4 regions of the Janthinobacterium sp. BJB304 genome follow, and region 3 is predicted to be linked to each of the others. Evidence: predicted binding sites of a transcription regulator. Region 3 holds the regulator's gene; each other region holds the start of a gene.
The links. Region 3 encodes FNR, which switches genes on or off when oxygen is low (the NO sensors DNR and NnrR bind a similar motif). Its sites were predicted from a motif close to TTGATNNNNATCAA; they were not measured.
Positions count from the first base shown of each region.

Region 1 (5,046 bases), on a different contig from region 3:
GCATGCTGGCCCTGGGCGACCGCCATTACGGCGCCTTCTGCGGCTTTGGCCATGCGCTGGCGCAACAATTGCAAGCGCTGGGCGCCACGCCCTTGTTCCCGCTGATCGAAGTGGACAAGCATGACCCCGCCGCCCTGGCCGCCTGGTCGCAAGCGCTGGTCCGCTGCAGCGGCAGCGCCATCGACGCCATCGGCGTACAGGAAGAAGCGTCGTACGCCGAATGGCGCCTGGCGCGCCGCGTGCTGCTGAACCCGGGCAGCCTGGGCGGCGAACTGCATGAAATCACCTTGACGGGCCCCGCCGATGCTGCCTGGGAAGCGGGCGCGCTGGCGGAAATCATCGGGTGCAACGCGGATGGCAGCGAGGGCGACGCGCAGAGCGCCCAGCATGCGCCGCGCAGCTATTCGCTCGCGTCGCTGCCGTCCGATGGTGAACTGCAATTGCTGGTGCGCCAGGAACGCCATACGGGCGAGGAAAACGACGGGTACGGCCTCTGTTCCGGCTGGCTCACGCGCTTCGCCCCGACAGGCAGCCCCATCCGCCTGCGCCTGCAAGCCAATCCCGCCTTCGCGCCCGCCCTGGTCGACGTGCCCTGCATTTATATCGGCAATGGTTCCGGCCTGGCAGGCCTGCGGGCACACCTGCGCGCGCGTCAGCGGGCGGGGCTGGCCCGTAACTGGCTGCTGTTCGGCGAGCGCCAGCAAGCTGTTGACAGCGTCTGCGGCGCAGAGTTGCAAGGCTGGCTGGACGCTGGCCACCTGGCGCGCCTGGACCGTGTCTTTTCGCGCGACGGCAACGAGGGCGGCAAACGCGAATACGTGCAGGACCGCCTGCGCGCCAACGTCGGCGAGCTGCGCGACTGGCTGGCGCAAGGCGCCATCGTCTACGTGTGCGGCAGCCTGCAAGGCATGGCGGCAGGAATCGATGCTGTACTGCAAGAAGTGCTGGGCCAGGACGGTCTCGACGCCCTGCTGGCGGCCGGACGCTACCGCCGCGACGTGTATTGATCTGCCTCAGCACATTGCCAGCGCCGCCCGGCTATGTGGGCCGCCGCACGGTCAGCGCCGGCCATCGGACTACAGTAGCGGCATGGCGGCATATCCGCGCCGCCCCCACCCACTGTTTGCGAGGCTAGCCATGAAAAACCCCTGGATGAGCATGTACCTGAGCGCCGCCAACCGCGTCGCCAACACGGCGCGCGGCCACGCCACGGCCGCCGTCAAGCGCGAGGCGGCGAAAAATACGCGGCAATTGACGCAAGTGTGGTTCGACTCCTTCCTGCCCGCCGCAGGCAAGCCGCGGCGCAGCCGCAAGGCCAAATAAGAGGCGTCACTGGTGCAGTGCATCACAGCAACTAGTTGAAGTTTCAATCAGATGAACTAAACTGCAAGCATGGTAGTACATAAGACGTGACCGGCAGGCGCCGCATCCCCGCGCCGCCGCCGGGACACCGGGAGACGACCATGTTGACGCTCAAAGTGCTGCTCTGCCTTGCCTTGTCGGCCCTGATGCTCGTGCCCCTCGTGCTGAGGGATGCGATGCAGACGTCGGCCGGACAGCAGATGCAGGTGCCGAATGTGGATGCGCAGGGCATGTGGGCCCACTGGCCCAAGCAATAAGACGCGCGGCTGAGAACAATAAGACGCGCGGCTGAGAAAACGTCGCTGACTGCGTTGCCGTGCCTCGTCGTACATTCGTACTGCCTTCGGCACGACGCCTTGCCAGCGGCGTTTTTCAGCGGCGCTCGGTAACACGGCGCATCGTTAAAAACCGCTTTGTTGCGGGTGGGAATTTGTTCTCTTCGCCGGCGGCTTTCCTCTTCCCCTCTTCACCATACTTTTGATCCAGATCATGGATTTCGCCCTTCGCTGCGTCCACACTGGAACAGTCCGCTTCGCGCCGCGACGGACTTCACCGGGGGCATCGGCATGGGTAAATCGGATTGGAAAGATGAGATGGCGCTGGGCGTTCCCGCCATCGACGAGGCGCATGAGGCGCTGTTTCAGGAGCTGGCACGGCTGGGGCAATTAAGCGACCAGCATTTCAGCGTGGCGTTTCGCGAGCTGATTGCGGCCGTCGAACGCGATTTCCGCGAGGAAGAAGATTTGATGGAGCAAATCGGCTTTCCCTCGCTGGCCAACCACCGCGAACAGCATGCCCGCGTGCTCAGCGGCTTGCACCATGCCTGGGCCGCCGTCGATGAAGGCGACCTGGAACAGGGCCGCCATGCGCTGTCGCTGTTGCCGCAGTGGCTGATCTTCCACCAGGCCACCATGGACCTGGCCCTGGCGGCGGCGCTGGAACTGGTGCAGCGCCAGCCCAACTAGGTACTTAAGAGCCACATCTTTAAAGGGGTGACTCTTAGCCGCTACAGCAACAGCACTGTCGCCTGCTCGGGCATGACCACGCGGTAGTGTCCCGGGTATTTGTCTTCGCCGTCGAAAATCTTGCAAAACACGGGCTGGTTGATGTCGTTGACGGCCGCCTCGTTCATGGGCAGCGTCGCGATCAGCTGTTCTCCATCCATCAATTGCAAGGCGCTGCCCCGCTCGGCCGCGCAAAAGGCCAGCGATTGCACGTCGCTGGCGAACGGCCGCTTGTACCACGGCGTGATGGCCCGCACGGCGCGCCGGGCGTCGCGCAAGACCTGCCCCACGCGCGTGACGTTCCACGCATCGCGCGCCACGGACGGCTGCAGCACGATATTGGCCGTCAGCTCGCCCCTGCCCTTGTTCACCAAAAACGTGCCGTCCTGCGCGGCGATATCATCGTTGAGCGGCACGACAAACACGCCGCCGGCCGACACCTTGATCGGCATGGGGGCGCCATTGCCTTGCAAGGCCACGCGCACATCGTCGATGGTGGCGCTCAGCTTGGCAGGAATCAGGCGCAGGGCCATGACCACGCTGCCGCTCGACACTTGCCACACTTTCCTGGCCGTCAGATAACTTTCACGGTATGCCGTGAACCGCACGTGCGGCGCCTTGGCATCGCTGGTGGCCGTGATCGTCACCGTTTGCGGTGGCAAGGCTTCCTCTGCTGGCGCCGTTGCCTTGGGTGCTGATGCCGCGGATGTGGCCGGCGCAAGCGGTGGCGCAACGGCATCGGCGGCGGGCGGCACGCTGGCGCTCTGCAGCGGCGCGGGAACAGCCGGCGGCGGCGCGTGTTCCTGGGCCTGACCCAGCGAGACGACACACAACCATCCGGCACAAGCGATCCATGTACGCATGCATTTCTTTCATTAAGGAAAATATTTGTCAGCGCCTGCATTATCGCAGAAGGCAAGCCGATGCGCCGCCCCGGGTCTGCCGGCACTCCTGCCTGCACTCCTTTGGTGCACACGCTTGATTATTTGGCAAATATCACCTATATTGATAATGATTCTTATTCACAAAAGTGACAGGAATCGCGCGCCTTTCTTTTCCACTGCCCGTCCGCGCCGGGCCTTGCGGTGGAACTGCTATCCAAGCCAGACCACGGGCCAGCGTTACGCCATCCCCCAGCTACTGCGCAGCTCGCCAGACGAGATAGGAACACTCACGACTAAAAATATCCAGGAAAATAATGCAATCAACGACAGCCTTCTCATCTTCGCGCCAGCCCGCCTTGCGCGCCCTCCCCCGTTTATTACACATCAGCCTGCTCAGTCTTGCCGCCGGCGTGGCCCTGCCGGCACAGGCCGCCGACGCCGCCGCGGCCGACGTGACCATGCCCGCCGTCACCGTGCTGGGCCAGTCGACCGCGACGACGGAAGGCACGCAGTCGTACACGGCCGGCGAAGCGCGCAGCGCAACGCGCATGGACCTGTCGCTGCGCGAGACGCCGCAATCGGTCAGCGTCATCACGCGCCAGCTGCTCGACGACCTGGGCGCCGTGCGGCTGGACCAGGCGCTGGCGCAGACGACAGGCATCCAGGTGGGCCAGAACGACACGGAGCGCACGACATTTTATGCGCGCGGCTTCGGCATCAACAATCTCCAGATCGACGGCATGGCGCGCGGCGGCAATGCGCCGCTGCAAGACACCATCCTGTACGACCGCATCGAAGTCGTGCGCGGCGCCACGGGCCTGATGGGCGGCAAGGGCGACCCGTCCGCCACCATCAACATGATACGCAAGCGTCCGGCGAAGGACTTCCAGGCCAGCGCCGGTCTCATCATGGGCCGCTGGGATGACCAGCGCTTCGAAGCCGACCTGTCCACGCCGCTGAACGCGGAGGGGAGCGTGCGCGCGCGCACGGCCCTGGCCTGGCAAAAACGCGATTCCTACCTGGACATGTACCACGAGCGCAAGACGGTGGGCATGGCCATCCTTGAGGCGGACGTGCGTCCCGGCACCCTGCTGACGGCGGGCGTCGACTTCCAGGACAACAAGCCGACAGGCGCCACCTGGGGTGCCGTGCCGTACTGGAATGCGGATGGCAGCCTGGCCAGGTTGCCGCGCAACACCAGCCTCACGACGCCCTGGAGCACCTGGGCCAACAAGCAGCACACCATCTTCACGTCGCTGGACCAGCGCCTGCCCGGCAACTGGAACATGCACCTTGGCTATGCGCGCACGGAAAGCACGAACCGCACCACCGTCGCCTATGCGGGCGGCGGCAAGCCCGATCCGGCCACGGGCGAAGGCATGTTCCTGTGGACGGGCGCCTATGGCCCGGGCAAGACCACGGGCGACAATTTCGACGTGTACGCCAGCGGTCCCTTCACCTTGCTGGGGCGCAAGCACACGGCCATCGCCGGGTGGAACGGCGGCAACCAGCGCGCCCGCTCGCTGGGCGGCGAGGCGGAAATCAACTACCCGAACTTCGTCCCCGATTACCGCAGCTGGACGGGCAACATCCCCCGCCCCGTGTTCCACCCGGACGGCTCGCACACGGAAACCGTCACCCGCCTGGCAGGCGGCTATGTGGCCACACGTTTGAGCCTGGCCGACCCGCTGCATGTGATCATCGGCGCGCGCAGCAGTACTTACCGCACGGATACGCGCAGCTACGATACGCATGGTGCGTACATGGGCAGCGGCGACTTCGTGGAAACGCGCAAT
Region 1 is NZ_PDZN01000003.1:66,917-71,962, forward strand. Features, by position in the region: gene CSQ95_RS04290 (sulfite reductase flavoprotein subunit alpha) at 1-1,007, shown strand, start outside; gene CSQ95_RS04295 (hypothetical protein) at 1,138-1,323, shown strand; gene CSQ95_RS29575 (hypothetical protein) at 1,464-1,619, shown strand; gene CSQ95_RS04300 (bacteriohemerythrin) at 1,929-2,327, shown strand; gene CSQ95_RS04305 (hypothetical protein) at 2,369-3,229, opposite strand; gene CSQ95_RS04310 (TonB-dependent siderophore receptor) at 3,565-5,046, shown strand, end outside.
Region 1: CSQ95_RS04300 (bacteriohemerythrin) is a predicted target of FNR. The motif match lies at 1,840-1,853, and genes of this name have one in related genera.

Region 2 (5,046 bases), on a different contig from region 3:
CGCTCATCCCAAGTAACTCACCAGCCATATGGAAGCCGGTGACATGCTGTTTTCCACGCATATTATCCTGAAATGTCTTGAACTGGCCGCAATGAATAATATACAAGTTTTGAAATGGTTCGCCGACACGGAAGAGCAGATCGTTCCGTTCTATCCAGCGACGTTTGCCGATGATCTTGTCGAGTTGCGTTATATAGCGCTCATCCAAACCGGACGGTAGACAACGAATCCGGGAGCTGCATTTAGCGCACGTACTGGTTGGAGAATGGGAGGTCTCTCGTAACGAGAGCAAAGTGTGGAATGTGTTCATTTACTTCCCCAGTCCTGGCAAGTGGTGTCAAGGAGTTGATTTTTCTTCTGATTCCCTCTTGACATAGTATGTGCGCGGATGTGTTCGCCCGATATAAGATAAAGACCTAGCTTTGCGTAGTGATTTATCTGGTGCGTTGATGTGGGGGATCACCTACGGACGGCAAACAGCGGGCACCAGATTTCATGACTGTTCATCGCTCCGATGTTTTGCTGGACCAACTTGATTGTCCTTGCATGCATGTCCTTCCGATGGCATGGAAGCATCCGTTGACGTGGTTGCCAGTTCAGCGGAAAATAAAATGCTGTTTTTCACTGAATGGATGCGGGCTATGGAAGCGGAAGGCATTCGTGTGCTGTTGGTTGACGATCATGCCATAGTGCGCAATGGCGTCGGCTTAATGCTGAGCATGGCACCAGACATCCGCATCGGCGGCGAAGCAAGGAATTTTCAGGAAGCCGTTGAGCGTGTCGCCAGCGAGGAATTTGACGTTGCCCTGGTGGATATCGTCATGCCTGGCAAGAACGGCCTGGAGCTCTTGAAATCGTTGCGTGTCGTGAAGCCCGGCATGGCCGTACTGATGCTGAGCACATATTCAGAGGAAGTCTACGCCTTGCGTGCACTGCGCCTGGGAGCGGCAGGTTACCTGACCAAGGATGTGTCGACGGGCATCTTGATCGAGGCAGTGCGCAAGGCGGCATCCGGTGGCCGGTATATCAGCGCAGCGTTGACGGAGCGGCTGACAACGCTGATCGGCAAGAAGGGGGCGAGCGGGGCGCATGAGGCGTTATCGGAGCGTGAAATGGAGGTTTTCCTGCTGATTGCCGCAGGCGAATCGCTGGTACGCATCGGGGCAATGCTGCAGCTGAGCCCCAATACTGTGACGAGTTACCGTGCGCGCATTCTGAGCAAGATGGAGATGTCTTGCAACGCTGAATTGACGCGCTATGCGCTGGAGCATGGCATGCTGTAAGCGGGAATGGTGTCGCAGGAGTACCGTGATATCAGGCTACCATTTTTTCGATGGAAATACCGCCGCTCATTGTCTGCTCCATGAGCGCCAGCCGACGTGTGGCGCATTACTTTTCCATCAGCACTCATGGAGAGCTGAAGAGGAGACGTCTCCTTGGGCGTGGCTGTGCATCACGGCGGAAGACGCTTTTGATGGGGACGCTGCTCCCTAGCGCCGGATCTGGTTGGATTACGCAGCGCGGAGCACCAGTACCGGCACCGGACTGTGTAACAATACTTTGTGGGTTTCGCTCCCTAGCAACACGTCTTTCATGCCGAACTTGCTATGGGGTGCCATCGCGATCAAGTCGCAGCCATTTTCCTTGGCAGCGTCGAGTATTTTCTGATGAGGGTGATCGGAGCGTTTCAGAATAGTGGTGCATTCGACACCAGCTTCGCGTGCACGCTCAGTGATGAAATTGAGTATCCTGCCACCAGCGGCGACACTATCTTCCAGGTAGCTGCCACGCGTCGCTTCGAGCATGTCGGGATCCGGAGTCAAGACGTGAAAGTCGGGTACTACATGTATGCCGGTGATGCGGGCGCCACAGGAGCATGCCAGCGCGATGGCTGAAAGAATGGCCGGCCTGGAAGCTGGCAAGCCATCGGTGGGGACGAGTATGTGTTTGAACATATTGCTCACCTTCTATTTTTGACGGGGAATGAGAATGTGGCGCTGATACTCTGGCACAACCATGATCAGGATCAATCCAACGTGCATTGACAACCGTAATAGTTGTCCATCGTATGTCAATGCTCATTCATGGTGCCATGGCGATGTTTCCGATACTCAGAATGTTGCATGTGCCAGTGTGCTTTCAGGCGTCGCCTGAGATGGAGCATATTGCCCCGCAGCGATCTGCTTCAAGGCTGGCATGTCGAGCAACTGAAGATGACGATGTCTCACTGACAGGATGCCAAGCCGCTGCAGGCGGCTTAGCAGTCTGGCGATGGTTGCATGGGTCAGACTTAGATAATCCGCAACTTCTTTACGCGATAACACGAGGTCCAGGTATGGCCCCTTGCCATTTTGTTGTGTCTCTTTCCAAACCAGCTGCAACAGGAACTGAGCGAACTTTTGTTCTGCGTGGTGATATCTGAGCAGGAGAGTAAGGTCTTGCAGTCGAGCCAGTTCCTTGCTCAGCATCTGTTCCAGGCGCAAGAACAGTCCAGGAAAGTGCTGGCCCGTTTCTACCAGCTGTACATAAGAAAACTCGCATACTATGCTGTCGCAGACAGCTGTCGTGGTATCCGTATAGTGCTTAAGGCTAATGCTGTCGAGTCCCAACAAGTCGCCATTACCTGACAGTCTGGTAATGCACTGCTCTCCTCGATGGTCCAATTGATAGGATTTAAACTGGCCATGGCGAATGGCATACAGGCGCCCCAGTACCGGTTCATGTATGCTTTGCAGGGTTGCCCCCCGCCGTAGGTGATGCTGCTGCAGTATGAATCCTTCGACCTTGGCGCAGTCCGTATCGTTCATGCCTGCAGGCAAACATCGTTCGCGGGCGTGGCAATCGAGGCATGAGAAGGGCTTCGTCCCGTCATCAGTGAGATGGGCTGCCGTGGACATGTGTCAACTCCCCATAGAGTGGCTAAGCGAGCGGTTGCCAGTCGCCAGCGCCATTTGTTCAAGTGCTGGCAGATCCGTGATAACGATGTCCCGGTTTTCAAGCAAAATGAGGCCCGCCAGTTTGAAATGGTGCAGGAGTCTGCTGACACTTTCCGGGGCAAGGTGCAGATAGTTGGCGATGTCGGGGCGTGACATCGGCAAGCGATAGCGTGTCGGCGCGTCGCCCTGTTGACCATACTGCCGGGCAAGACGTAGCAAGAAGGTGGCGAGGCGCTGTTCCGCAGGACTGCGATATAGTTGTAGAGAGGTATTGCGGATATCCAGAATATTTTGACGGATGAGACTATGGAACAAGAGCGGCTGCTGGCGCAACGTGGCGTAGCCAATCTCGCACACTTCACTGTCCTCCATCGCGATGGCCGTACAAAGATGTTTTGTCTGCCCAATACTATCGAGTGCCAGGAAGTCGCCGCATACAGGAAAGCAGGTGATTTTTTGTGCACCAGTTCCATCGGCGCGGTAGTGCTTGAAACTTCCGTAGCGTACGGCAAATACGCATTCGGCAACGGGATCGCCGGCACGATACAGGAACGCCTTGCGTCGTACCCGGTTGCAGCGACCATCGATTCGCTCACTGTCAAATTGACGCACGCCGAAGGCGCGAGCCGAATGGGCGGCGGGGGCTGTGTCGTTGTGCATCATTCCTCCTGGGCAGGCGAGTCAACTATACTGACCCTGTGTTGATGTGGCGCTTGACGGGAACAGTTCGTGCATCCGCGGCGGCGGGCAGGCGGCTATTGTTACTCTATTTGTTCGGCGCACTGACTGCGCCAAGCGCCTGTTGCAGACCTTGCGCCTGATTGTTGCTCACATGGTCGCTGAGCACGTCGTTGGCCGACAACTTCCTGTGATAGTAAGCATCTGTCATTTTTTCATCGTAGCGGATGTCATCCACGCTCACGGCTGCCACATCGGCAAAGATCCCTCTTGCGCTTGACCAGGCAATCACGTCTCCTTTGCCAATTGACCCGCGGGCAACCCTTTTCCAATTGGCGACAGTTAGTCCCGTATCGGCACCCATGGAGAAATTATTTCGCTGCGTGAACCGCTGAATGGCCTTGTCATTGAGCAGGACGAAAGCGAATGGTCCCGCTACTGCACCTACTTGCAGTCCGACACTGAGCTCTCCCAGAGTAAAAAATGCGGGGGAGCTCCATTTTCCGTCCTCGCGTTTGCGCAACAGGACGCCGGTACCGCCGCTCGCGCCGATGGCCAGTGCAGCGCGGCGGTAGGATGGAAGAATGAATATGCCCGTCGACCACTGTATTGCTTCGGCCATCACAGGATCTTTCGCCAAAATGACGATGGCAGTGCGTGCCTCATCTACATGCCGATTTGCCGCTGCTTCAAGCTGTGCTGCTGCTCTGTCCAGTTCCGTCGCGCGGGTATCCACCTGCTGGGATTGAACGATGGCCGGCGAACTGGCGAGCAAGGCGCCGCAAAGCAGTATCCCGACAGGTTTAATGTTGATAATCATGGCCGTTCTCCTGCTGACGTGTAGATAACTCCTTGCACACTACAGCCGGGCACAGGTTGCTTGCCATGATCTACATCAAGGTACCAAGGGAATATTTTTGCATAAGTAAAGCAATGCCCATGATTGTCCAAGGAATCTGGATGAGTATTCTGTGCATGTTGCAAGACTAAATTGTTTGTCTGCGATCGATTGCTGACATTTTTGACGAAGATCATTTGTCAAACAGACAAACAGTAGCTGGCGATTTATATTGAAACATGACGGACGAGAATGTCGCGTTCGCGTTAATGAGCAGTCAATAGCTTGACTAAGGAGAAGGAACCATGGCAAACCATCTGACCCATTTCGATCCGTTCCGCGACCTGGCCAGCATCGATTCCCTGCGCAACATAGATGACTTCTTCCGGGACATGGGTTTCAAACATGCACTCAAGGATTTTGTGCGGCCATCCCAGATTCGGATCGACGTCACTGAAAGTGACCAAGCGTATCGCGTCAAGGCCGAACTGCCAGGTTTTAAACTGGAAGAAATATCCGTGGATATCGATGGCAATCGCGTTTCGATCTCTGCTGAGACGAAGCAGGAGAACTCGGAGACGGAGGGCGAGACGA
Region 2 is NZ_PDZN01000007.1:180,056-185,101, reverse strand. Features, by position in the region: gene CSQ95_RS10735 (helix-turn-helix domain-containing protein) at 1-310, opposite strand, end outside; gene CSQ95_RS10730 (response regulator transcription factor) at 567-1,283, shown strand; gene CSQ95_RS10725 (universal stress protein) at 1,512-1,955, opposite strand; gene CSQ95_RS10720 (Crp/Fnr family transcriptional regulator) at 2,112-2,897, opposite strand; gene CSQ95_RS10715 (helix-turn-helix domain-containing protein) at 2,901-3,596, opposite strand; gene CSQ95_RS10710 (lipid-binding SYLF domain-containing protein) at 3,703-4,434, opposite strand; gene CSQ95_RS10705 (Hsp20/alpha crystallin family protein) at 4,758-5,046, shown strand, end outside.
Region 2: CSQ95_RS10725 (universal stress protein) is a predicted target of FNR. The motif match lies at 2,017-2,030, and genes of this name have one in related genera.

Region 3 (5,046 bases):
AGGGGAGCGCAACCATGGCTGACTTTACCAATGGCTTCTGGAATATCTACATCGTCGTGCTGTCCCTGCTGGGCATCATCGGCTGCGGCGTGCTGCTGTACTCGCAGTCGAAAGTGAAAGTGGCCGCCGGCGCCCCCGCCGACGGCACCACGGGCCACGTGTGGGACGAGGACTTGAAGGAACTCAACACGCCGATGCCGCGCTGGTGGATGTGGCTGTTCTACATCACCATCGTCTTCGCGCTGGCCTACCTGTTCCTGTACCCGGGCCTGGGCACCTACGCCGGCAGTCTGGGCTGGAAATCGACGGGCCAGTACGAGGAAGAGCTGAAGAAGGCGGAAGCCGACTACGGCCCCCTGTTCAACAAGTACCTGAGCCAGGACTTGAAGACGGTGGCCGCCGATCCGCAGGCGCAAGCCATCGGCCAGCGTCTGTTCCTGACCTACTGCGCGCAGTGCCACGGTTCGGATGCCCGCGGCAACAAGGGCTTCCCCAACCTGACGGACAAGGACTGGCTGTATGGCGGCGATCCCGACATCATCAAGACCACCATCATGCATGGCCGCAATGGGCAGATGCCGCCGATGGGCGCCGCGCTCGGTTCCGAAAAAGATGTCGAGAACGTGGCCCACTACGTGCTGAGCCTGTCCGGTTCCACCTCGGACCCTGTCAAATCCGTGCTGGGCAAGGCCAAGTTCGGCGCCTGCATGGCCTGTCACGGCGCCGATGCGAAGGGCAACCAGATGCTCGGTGCGCCTAACCTGACGGACAAGGTGTGGCTGTACGGCGGCAGCGCCGATACCATCATGGAAACCGTGCGCAAGGGACGCAGCAACACCATGCCGGCCTTCAGCGATTTCCTCGGCGAATCCAAGGTACACGTGCTGTCGGCGTATGTCTGGAGCCTGTCGAATCCCCAGACGCCAGTGAAATGATGTAATGGAACCTCAAGTCATCAAGATGTATGCGGCCCGCGAGCAAATCTACCCTCGCGAGGCCAAAGGACGCTACGCTACCTGGAGATGGGTATGCGTATGGCTTACCCAGCTCGCGTTCTACGGCTTGCCGTGGTTGACCTGGAATGGCAGGCAAGCCCTGCTGTTCGATTTGACCACGCGCAAGTTCTACATTTTCGGCGTCGTGCTGTGGCCCCAGGATTTCATCTATCTGGCGGCCCTGCTGATCATCTGTGCGTATTTGTTATTCCTCGTCACGGCCATTGCCGGGCGGGTGTGGTGCGGGTTTTCTTGCCCGCAAACGGTATACACGGAAATCTTCCTGTGGGTCGAACGCCGCATCGAGGGCACGCGCAGCGCGCGCATGGCCCTCGACAAGCAGGGCCCCTCCGTGCGCAAGGCGTTCAAGAAGACGGCCAAGCACCTGGTATGGGGCGCCATCGCCCTGTGGACGGGCTTTACCTTTGTCGGCTACTTCACGCCGATCAAGGAACTGGCGCGCGAGGTGACCACCCTCAATTTCGGTCCCTGGGAATGGTTCTGGGTCTTGTTCTACAGCCTGGCAACCTACGGCAACGCGGGCTGGCTGCGCGAGCAGGTGTGCAAATACATGTGCCCCTACGCGCGCTTCCAGAGCGCCATGTTCGACCAGGACACGCTGATCATCACCTACGATGCCAAGCGCGGCGAACCACGCGGCGCCATGAGCAAGAAGGCCGGCAACAACGACAGGCTGGGCGACTGCATCGATTGCACCCTGTGCGTGCAGGTGTGTCCGACCGGTATCGATATCCGCAACGGCCTGCAGTATGAATGCATCGGCTGCGCCGCCTGCGTCGATGCCTGCAACACCGTGATGGACAAGGTCGAGCGGCCGCGTGGCCTGATACGCTACAGCACCGACCATGCGATGGAAAACAACTTCAATTCGAAGCAGATCCGCCAGCGCGCCATGCGCCCGCGCGTGCTGATCTACACGTCCATCCTGGCCCTGATCATCATCGCCGTGTGTACGTCGCTGGCCCTGCGCACGCCCCTGAAGATGGACGTGATCCGCGACCGCGGTTCGATGGGACGCGAAGTGGAAGACGGCATGATCGAAAACGTCTATCGTCTGCAGATCATGAACACCTCGGAGCAAAGCCAGCATTTCAAAATCAGCGCTTCCGGCTTGCCGGGCCTGACCTTGCTGACGCGCGAGGAAGTGACCTTGCAGCCGACGGAAACGCTGGGCTGGCCGATCCGCCTGCGCGTGCCGCACGGCGTGGGCGAGAAGGGCTCGAACAAGATTGCGATCGAATTGCAATCGCTGGACGACCCGTCGCTGCATGTGCGCGAAAGCGCGGTGTTCATCGTGCCGCGGTGATGTTGATTTGGGGTCGGCCCCTCCGGGCCCGACCCCGGTATTTCGCCGTAGGGGTATCATCAATCATGCGTTAGGGTCACTTGATTTTCAACCCGGAAGCAAAAGCTGGGGTCGGACCCAAAGGGTCCGGCCCCAAGGAGAACACAATGTCCGACAGTCTGAAACTGCAACCTCCCGTTGCCCCATGGTACAAGCATCGCTGGCCATGGCTGCTGATGATCGGTCCCGGCCTGTCCGTGGTCGTCGGCAGCTTCATGGGCTATATCGCGTTTACGCAGCCCGACGCGCTGGTGGTGGGCGACTATTACAAGCAGGGCAAGGCGATCAACCAGGATTTGAAGCGCGACACGATCGCCAGCGACCTGGCGATGGATACGACCCTGTCGTATGACGTCGCTGCAGCGCGCCTGAGCGGCTCCGTGCACAGCTTCGGCAAGGCGTACCAGGGGCCATTGCAGCTGCACCTGGCGCATGCGACCCTGCCGGAAAAGGATATCAAGCTGCTGGTGCAGCCCGATGCGGCCGGCAATTTTTCCGTGGCGCTGCCGATGCTCGAGCGCAGCCGCTGGCAAGTGCTGGTGGAAAACGACAAACGCGAGTGGCGCCTGTCCGGCATCTGGACCTGGCCGCTGCAACGCAGCATCGCGCTGCACGCGGATGAGGAACTATAACGTACAGTGCCGGGAAAACCGTAGCGAGCGGCAGTGATTTGTGGCTGAGAAGCACAGCTGTGCTATAGCACAGCGAGCATCGCAGGCCGCAAAGCACGACGCGCAGTAGGTTTTGACGGTGCTGTTACTTGCAGACGTCGGTGCCGGCCGTAATGGCCTTCAGTTTTGCCGGCTGCAAGATCTCGATCTCGCGGTTGGAGACGCGCAGCCAGCCTTCCTTCTTGAATTTCGACAATAAACGGCTGACGCTTTCGATGGTCAGGCCCAGGTAGTTGCCGATTTCCTCGCGCGACATGCGCAACTGAAATTTGCTGGCCGAATAGCCGCGCGCTTCATAGCGCGACGCCAGGTTGACGATAAAGGCGGCAAAACGCTGCGTCGCCTGCATGTTGCCCAGCAACAGCATGACACTTTGCTCGCGCGTGATTTCCTGGCTCATCATGCGGTGGAAATGGCGCAGCAGGGTCGGCATATTGCCCAGCAATTGTTCCAGGCTGGAAAACGGGATTTCACACACTTCGCTGTCTTCCAGCGCCACCGCATTACAGTGGTGGCGGTCGGCGCTGATGGCGTCCATGCCCAGCAGTTCGCCCGCCATCTGGAAGCCCGTCACCTGCTCTTCGCCGCCCGGATTGATCTGGTAGGTCTTGAAGTGGCCCAGACGGATCGCATACAGGTTCTGGAACGAGTCGCCGATGCGGAACAGCGAAGCGCCGCGCACGATCTTGCGGCGGCGGCCGATGATCTGGTCCAGTCTGTCCATGTCGCCCACGTCGAGGCCCATCGGCAGGCACAATTGATGCATGCTGCAGGTCGAGCATCGCGCACGCAACGCTTCCACGGTCACTGTGGGCGAGGTTGGAGTGAGTAGCGCTTCAGTCATGTCGGTACCTTTTAGAAAATGCAACAACAAGTTTACTGCATACAGGGTTGCCGTGTGCCAATTTCACCGCAATTTCGCTGAATAAACGACGTTCCGACTTTAATTATATGGCAACATCGTCAAAAGCCCATGCGGAGAGGGCAATTTGCGTGGCGGCGCTTGCCAAGCTGGGGTATTGATAGGAAAATTCCTGACAGCATTATCTGCCGCCTGTGCCGCCCGGTACTGAAAAGGAAATCATGAAGCCTCTCGGCATCAAAGCAAAAGTCGCGCTGGCCACCAGCCTGACCTCGATCGCCATGATCGCGCTGGTCACCATGATCCAGGTGCAGCACATGCGCGACGATTTCACCAAGGTACTGTTGAGCCAGCAGTCGTCCCTGATCAGCCGCACCGCCGCCGAGCTCGACGACAAGCTGGGCATGCTGCTGCAGATCGTCACCCTGACGGCCCGGCAGCAGCCGCCAGAACTGATCACCCAGCCCGCCCAATTGCGCGAATACTATTCGCGCCGCTCGATGCTGGTGCTGTTCGACGACGTGCTGGTGCTCGACGCGCACGGCGCCGTCGTGGCCGACATGCCGGAAGTGGCGGGGCGCGCCGGCATCAACGTCGCCGAGCGCGAGTATTTCCAGACCGTGCTGCGCACGCGCCAGCCCATGATCACCGAGCCGATGCTGGGCAAATCAAGCGGCATGCCCATCGTGCAGATGGTCGCGCCCATACTCGCCGCCGATGGCCAGGTGGCCGGCGTGGTGATCGGCGTGCTGCGCCTGTACAAGGACAACCTGCTGGGGCGCCTGCGCTCGGAAAAGATCGGCAAGAGCGGCTATTACTTCATCCTCACGCGCGGCGCCGTGCCGCGCTATGTGCTGCATCCCGACACCAGCCGTTTGCTGCAGCCGCGCGTGCCGAACGCCAACCTGACGACCACCCGGCTGCTGAAGGACGATGGCGAAGGCACCATGGTCAGCACCAACAGCCGCGGCATCACGGCCGTCAACAGCTTCAAACGCCTGAAATCGGTGAACTGGCTGCTGGCCGCCTCGCTGCCCCTCCACGACGCCTTCGAACCGTTCGACGGCGTGCTGTACCGGCTGGTGCTGTGGAGCATCCTCGCCTCGCTGCTGGCCGCAGCCGTGCTGGGCTGGGTCACCGTGCGCCTGCTCT
Region 3 is NZ_PDZN01000001.1:373,575-378,620, reverse strand. Features, by position in the region: gene CSQ95_RS01735 (cbb3-type cytochrome c oxidase subunit 3) at 1-22, shown strand, start outside; gene ccoP (cytochrome-c oxidase, cbb3-type subunit III) at 15-935, shown strand; gene ccoG (cytochrome c oxidase accessory protein CcoG) at 940-2,322, shown strand; gene CSQ95_RS01720 (FixH family protein) at 2,469-2,993, shown strand; gene fnr (fumarate/nitrate reduction transcriptional regulator Fnr) at 3,118-3,876, opposite strand; gene CSQ95_RS01710 (response regulator) at 4,116-5,046, shown strand, end outside.

Region 4 (5,046 bases), on a different contig from region 3:
AATCCATGCCGTCGTTCGAGCCGGCGTGGCCGGTGGCCGCGCCGCTGTCGGCGCCGTCCTGGCCCAGCAGGGTCTTGATGGCGCGGCTGACGGCGCCGATCAGGGCGGCCGGATCGCGCGGCCCCCGTTCGCGCAAGGACTGGCTCAGGGCCGACGAGGCGATCAGGGTCATGAAGGCGCCGGGCACGCCGTGGCCCGTGCAGTCGGCGATGGCGGCGAACCAGCCCCCTTCGTGGCGTTCGAAAAAGTAGAAGTCGCCGCCGACGACGTCGCGCGGCTGCCATTCCAGGTGCGCGTCGGGCAGGGTGGCGCGCAATTCCGCATCGGAGGTGCGCAGCAGCGCGCGCTGGATCACGCTGGCGTAATCGATGCTGTGCATGATCTGCCGGTTCTTTTCCGCCTGCATGGTGGCCACCACGTTCATCAGCTGCAGGCCGAAGCCCACGCCGGCCAGCGCGCCATCCTCGGTGATGATGAAGCCGTCGGCCAGCGCCTTCTCTCCCGCTTCCACGGCGCGGAAGGTGAGGTCTTCGATGCTCATGGCGCCATCGACGATCAGCGGTTCCTTGTCCATGAAGGCGATGCAGCTCTTCTTGCCGTACACCTCGTGATAAAAGGGCTTGGACATCTGCGACATGAAGATATTGCGGCTGATCAAGCCGATCGGCTTTTGCTGTTCCGTGACGGGCAGGCTCATCATGTCACGCCGTTCCGTGAACAATTCCAGCACGGCGAAGTTGCTGGCGTCGGCCTGCACCGATTCCGTGGGAACGCACAGATCAAGCGCCACGGACGTGCGATAACGGGGAAGATGCAATCGAGAAGCGTTGAACTCCACAGCGGCTACCTTTACATGACGATCGGACCTTTGTTGTCGCGAGAGCAAGGCGACTGACAAACAGGCAATATCATCATGGTAGCCGCTGAATATGACGGCTTGATTACCGGCTTGTCAAAACCGTATGCAAGATGGCTGCATGGCAATCCGTTGCCGGGCTTACAGACGCCTGGCCAGCGCCTGTGCCTGCTCCAGCCAGTGCGCGCGCTGCGTGCCGGTGGAGTCGATCATGGGGCCGAAGCAGGCCACCTTGACGGGCTTGACGCCGCAAAATTCCAGGGTCGTCTTGCGCAGCTGGTGAATGCCGGGCATGTGGTAGACCCAGCGGAAGTACCAGGGCGGCGTGTCCATCGCCACCAGCAGCTGCGCCGTGCGGCCCTTCAGCAGCTGGGCGGGAAAGGCCTTGCCCGGGCGGTATTTGAAGGCAAAGCCGGGCAGGAAGATGCGGTCGACAAAGCCTTTCAGCAGGGCCGGCGCGCCGCCCCACCAGATCGGGTAGGCGAACACCAGGTGTTCGGCCCAGCTGATGGCTTCCTGCGCGGCCAGCAAGTCTGGCTCCAGCGGCTGCACCTGGCGGTAGCCTTCATGCAGGTTCTGGTCGAAGTCCAGCTGGCCCAGGCGCAGTTCGCGCACGGTATGGCCTGCGCTGCGGGCCGTGGCGGCGTAGGCCTCGGCCAGGGCGGCGCAGAAACTGTCGCTGGACGGGTGGCCGAGGAGAATTAAAATGCGCTTCGGTGTAATTTTGCTCATGCTGCAGGCTTTCCGTTAAAGAAGAGCTTGCATGCTAAAGCCTGCCCCTGGGGGCAGAGTCAAGCGCGCAGTGTCAGGCTGCCTGCAGTTGCTGGCGCGCCAGGCAGTCGCGGATTTCCGTATCGATGTCGGCCAGCTGCGCGTCGAGCTGGCGCAGGCGGGCGATATCCTGCCGCACCTGCGCGCGCTTGGCGTCGATGTGCCGTGACAGGGCAGCCCAGTCCGTATCGTCGCCGGCCAGGACGGGCAGCAGTTCGGCCAGGCGGAAGCCCAGGACCTGCGCCTGGCGTATCAGTTTGACCTGCGCCAGGTCTTGCTGCGTGTAGACGCGATAGGCGCCGGAACGGCGCACGTCGCCCAGCAAGCCCAGCGCTTCATAGTGGCGCAAGGCCTTGGGCGAGGTGCCCGCCAGGCGGGCGATTTCTCCGATGTACATGCTTGTCCCTTGTTGAGCTGTGGCGCATGCAGTGTAGCGCAGGTGGCTTGCCAGGCGCTACCTTCCGCGCTGCCTCAGGAGGCTTTGCGCGGCGGGACTTTCTTCGCCGTGCATTCGGCGCAGGTGCCGTACAGCGACAGCGCGTGCTCGTGCAGCACGAAGCCCCGTTCGGCGGCGATCTCGTTCTGGCGCAGTTCGATGCCTTCGTCGACAAATTCATCGACCTTGCCGCAACCCGTGCAGACCAGGTGGTCGTGGTGCTGGCCTTCATTGAGTTCGAACACGGCGTGGCCCGATTCGAAGTGCCGGCGAAACAGAATGCCGGCCTCGGCAAACTGCATGAGCACGCGGTAGATGGTGGCCAGGCCCACGTCGATCTTTTCAGCCAGCAAGAGTTTGTAGACATCGTCCGCACTCAGGTGCTTGATCGTGCCTTCCTGGAACAGCTGCAGAATCCGCAAGCGGGGGATGGTCACTTTCAAGCCCGATTCACGCAGTTCCCTCAATATATCCATGTCTCCCATTCCTTTTTGTAGTCGCTGAGCGAGGTAAGCCATTATATCGCAAATGATAATCATTACCATTCTCATGTGTGCACTGGAAATAGTATGCTGCAGGGGCAGGCGGCAATCCAGTGACATCGGCGCAAGTAACCATTGCGCGGCGCGCAATTTGTCCCGGCATTGTGCGGCTGGCTGGCCGCTGAAATGGGCGGCATGCAAGCGTTCACGCTGCATTGCCGCATTTTCTTGACCTGGGCAAAGGAAAAAATCCGTCTAGTGATGCCATCTAGCACTATTTGATGTGGATCAAAGTTTTTGTTGCACTGCACTCTTAGACTTCGCAGCGTTACTTAACGACAAAAAGAGGGAACTAGAATGAAAAAGTCCGCAACTGCAGCAGCAATCGTCCTGGCCGCCATCGGCGCCTTCGCCGGCAACGCAATGGCACAGGAAAGCCCATGGCTGGTCCGTGCCCGCGCCGTGCACATCGATCCGGCCAACAAATCTGCTCCTGTTGGTGGCGTCGGCGCATCCGACCTTATTCACGTCAGCAGCAAGACGATTCCTGAAATCGATATTTCGTATTTCTTCACGCCTAACATCGCTGCCGAGCTGATCCTGACGTATCCGCAAAAGCATGACGTTACCTTGTCCGGCACGAAGATCGGTACTTTCAAGCATTTGCCGCCGACCCTGTCGCTGCAATACCACTTCATGCCTGAAAAACAGTTCAGCCCATACGTGGGTGCCGGCGTGAACTACACGAATATCTCGGACGTGAAATTGCTGAACGGCGCAGGCCGCCTGGAGCATGACAGCTGGGGCTACTCGCTGCAAGCCGGTGTCGATTACAAACTGGACAAAAACTGGTCGCTGAACTTCGACATCAAGAAAGTACAGATCCGCAGCGACGTACTGGCCGGCGGCGCCAAGATCAGCGAAGTCAAAGTCGATCCTATCCTGATCGGCGTAGGCGTCGGCTACCGCTTCTAAGCAAGGCATGACAGCGCCCGCAAGGCGCGGACAGACAATAAAAAAGGACGGCCTTGGCCGTCCTTTTTACGTTTGGTGCACGCTGTTTATTTTTTCAGCGTCTTTTCCAGCGCCAGCTGGTAGTCCGTCTTTTCGTAGCCGGCCAGGTATTTGTTCGTCGCGTCGAGGAAGGCGCGCGAGCGGTAGGCCGCTTCCAGGTCCTTCACCCATGGCTTGGCCTTGTCGGCCGTGCGGATGGCGACCAGGTTGATATAGCTGTCCGAGATCTTTTCCACGCTGAGGGCCGACGTCAGCTTCATGCCGGCGGCCAGGGCGAAGTTACCGTTCACAAAGGCGTAGTCGGCGTCTGCCAGCGAACGTGGCAGCTGCGCCGCTTCCAGCGGCACCAGTTTCAGCTTCTTCGGGTTCTCCAGCACGTCGCGTTCGGACGCGCGCAGCGGATCGACGTTCGGTTTGAGCTTGATCCAGCCCATCTTGGCCAGCATCACCAGCGCGCGCGCCTGGTTGGTCGGGTCGTTCGGCATGGTGATGGTGGCGCCGTTCTTCACGTCGGCCAGCGTCTTTTGCTTGCCGCCGTACAGGCCGATCGGCATGGTCGGCACGGTGATCAAGGAGCTCAATGGCAGCTTGTTATCGGTGGCGAACTTGGTCAGGTAGACGATGTGCTGGAACACGTTGGCGTCCAGCGAGCCTTCGGCCAGCGCGTAGTTCGGCTGCACGTAGTCGTTGAATTCGACGATCTTGACCTTGTAGCCCTGTTTTTCCAGGATAGGCTTGATGCCCAGCTTCAGCTGGTCGGAATACGGGCCGGAGCTGGTGCCGATGACGAGTTCTTTCGGGTCCTTGGCGTGGGCGGCGGTGGCGAAGGCCAGGCTGGCGGCGGCCAGGAGCAAATTACGGCGAAGGTGGTTCATGCAGGTCCTTGTTTCTGAATATGAATTAACGTTTGTCGAGGCGCTTGGCGATGCGCGTGCCGGTGAACTGGATGGTTTGCACCAGCACGATCAGGATGGCCACGGTGGCGACCATGATGTCCGTCTCGAAGCGGTAGTAGCCGTAACGGATGGCCAGGTCGCCGATACCGCCGCCGCCCACCACGCCGGCCACGGCCGAATACGACAGGAAGCTGATCGACAACACGGTCAGCGCCAGCACGAGGCCGGAGCGCGCTTCGACCAGCAGCACGCGGAAGATGATCTGCATTTCCGACGCGCCCATGGCGTGCGCCGCTTCGATCACGCCGCGCGGCACTTCGCGCAGGTTCTGTTCCACCAGGCGCGCCAGGTAGGGAATGGCGGCGAACGACAGCGGCACGCTGGCCGCCAGCGGGCCGATCGAGGTGCCCGCGATGATGCGCGTAAACGGCGTCAGGGCGACGAGCAAAATGATGAAGGGGAAGCTGCGCACGGTATTGACCAGCCAGCCGAGGATCGTCGACAGCGGACGGTTTTCCAGCGACTGGCCTTCCGAGACGAGGAACAGCAAAATGCCCAGCGGGCCGCCGATCAGGATGGCGGCGGTCAAGC
Region 4 is NZ_PDZN01000022.1:93,087-98,132, forward strand. Features, by position in the region: gene CSQ95_RS23145 (SpoIIE family protein phosphatase) at 1-817, opposite strand, end outside; gene CSQ95_RS23150 (NAD(P)H-dependent oxidoreductase) at 998-1,588, opposite strand; gene CSQ95_RS23155 (MerR family transcriptional regulator) at 1,662-2,024, opposite strand; gene fur (ferric iron uptake transcriptional regulator) at 2,099-2,539, opposite strand; gene CSQ95_RS23165 (OmpW family protein) at 2,903-3,520, shown strand; gene CSQ95_RS23170 (MetQ/NlpA family ABC transporter substrate-binding protein) at 3,607-4,434, opposite strand; gene CSQ95_RS23175 (methionine ABC transporter permease) at 4,460-5,046, opposite strand, start outside.
Region 4: CSQ95_RS23165 (OmpW family protein) is a predicted target of FNR. The motif match lies at 2,824-2,837, and genes of this name have one in related genera.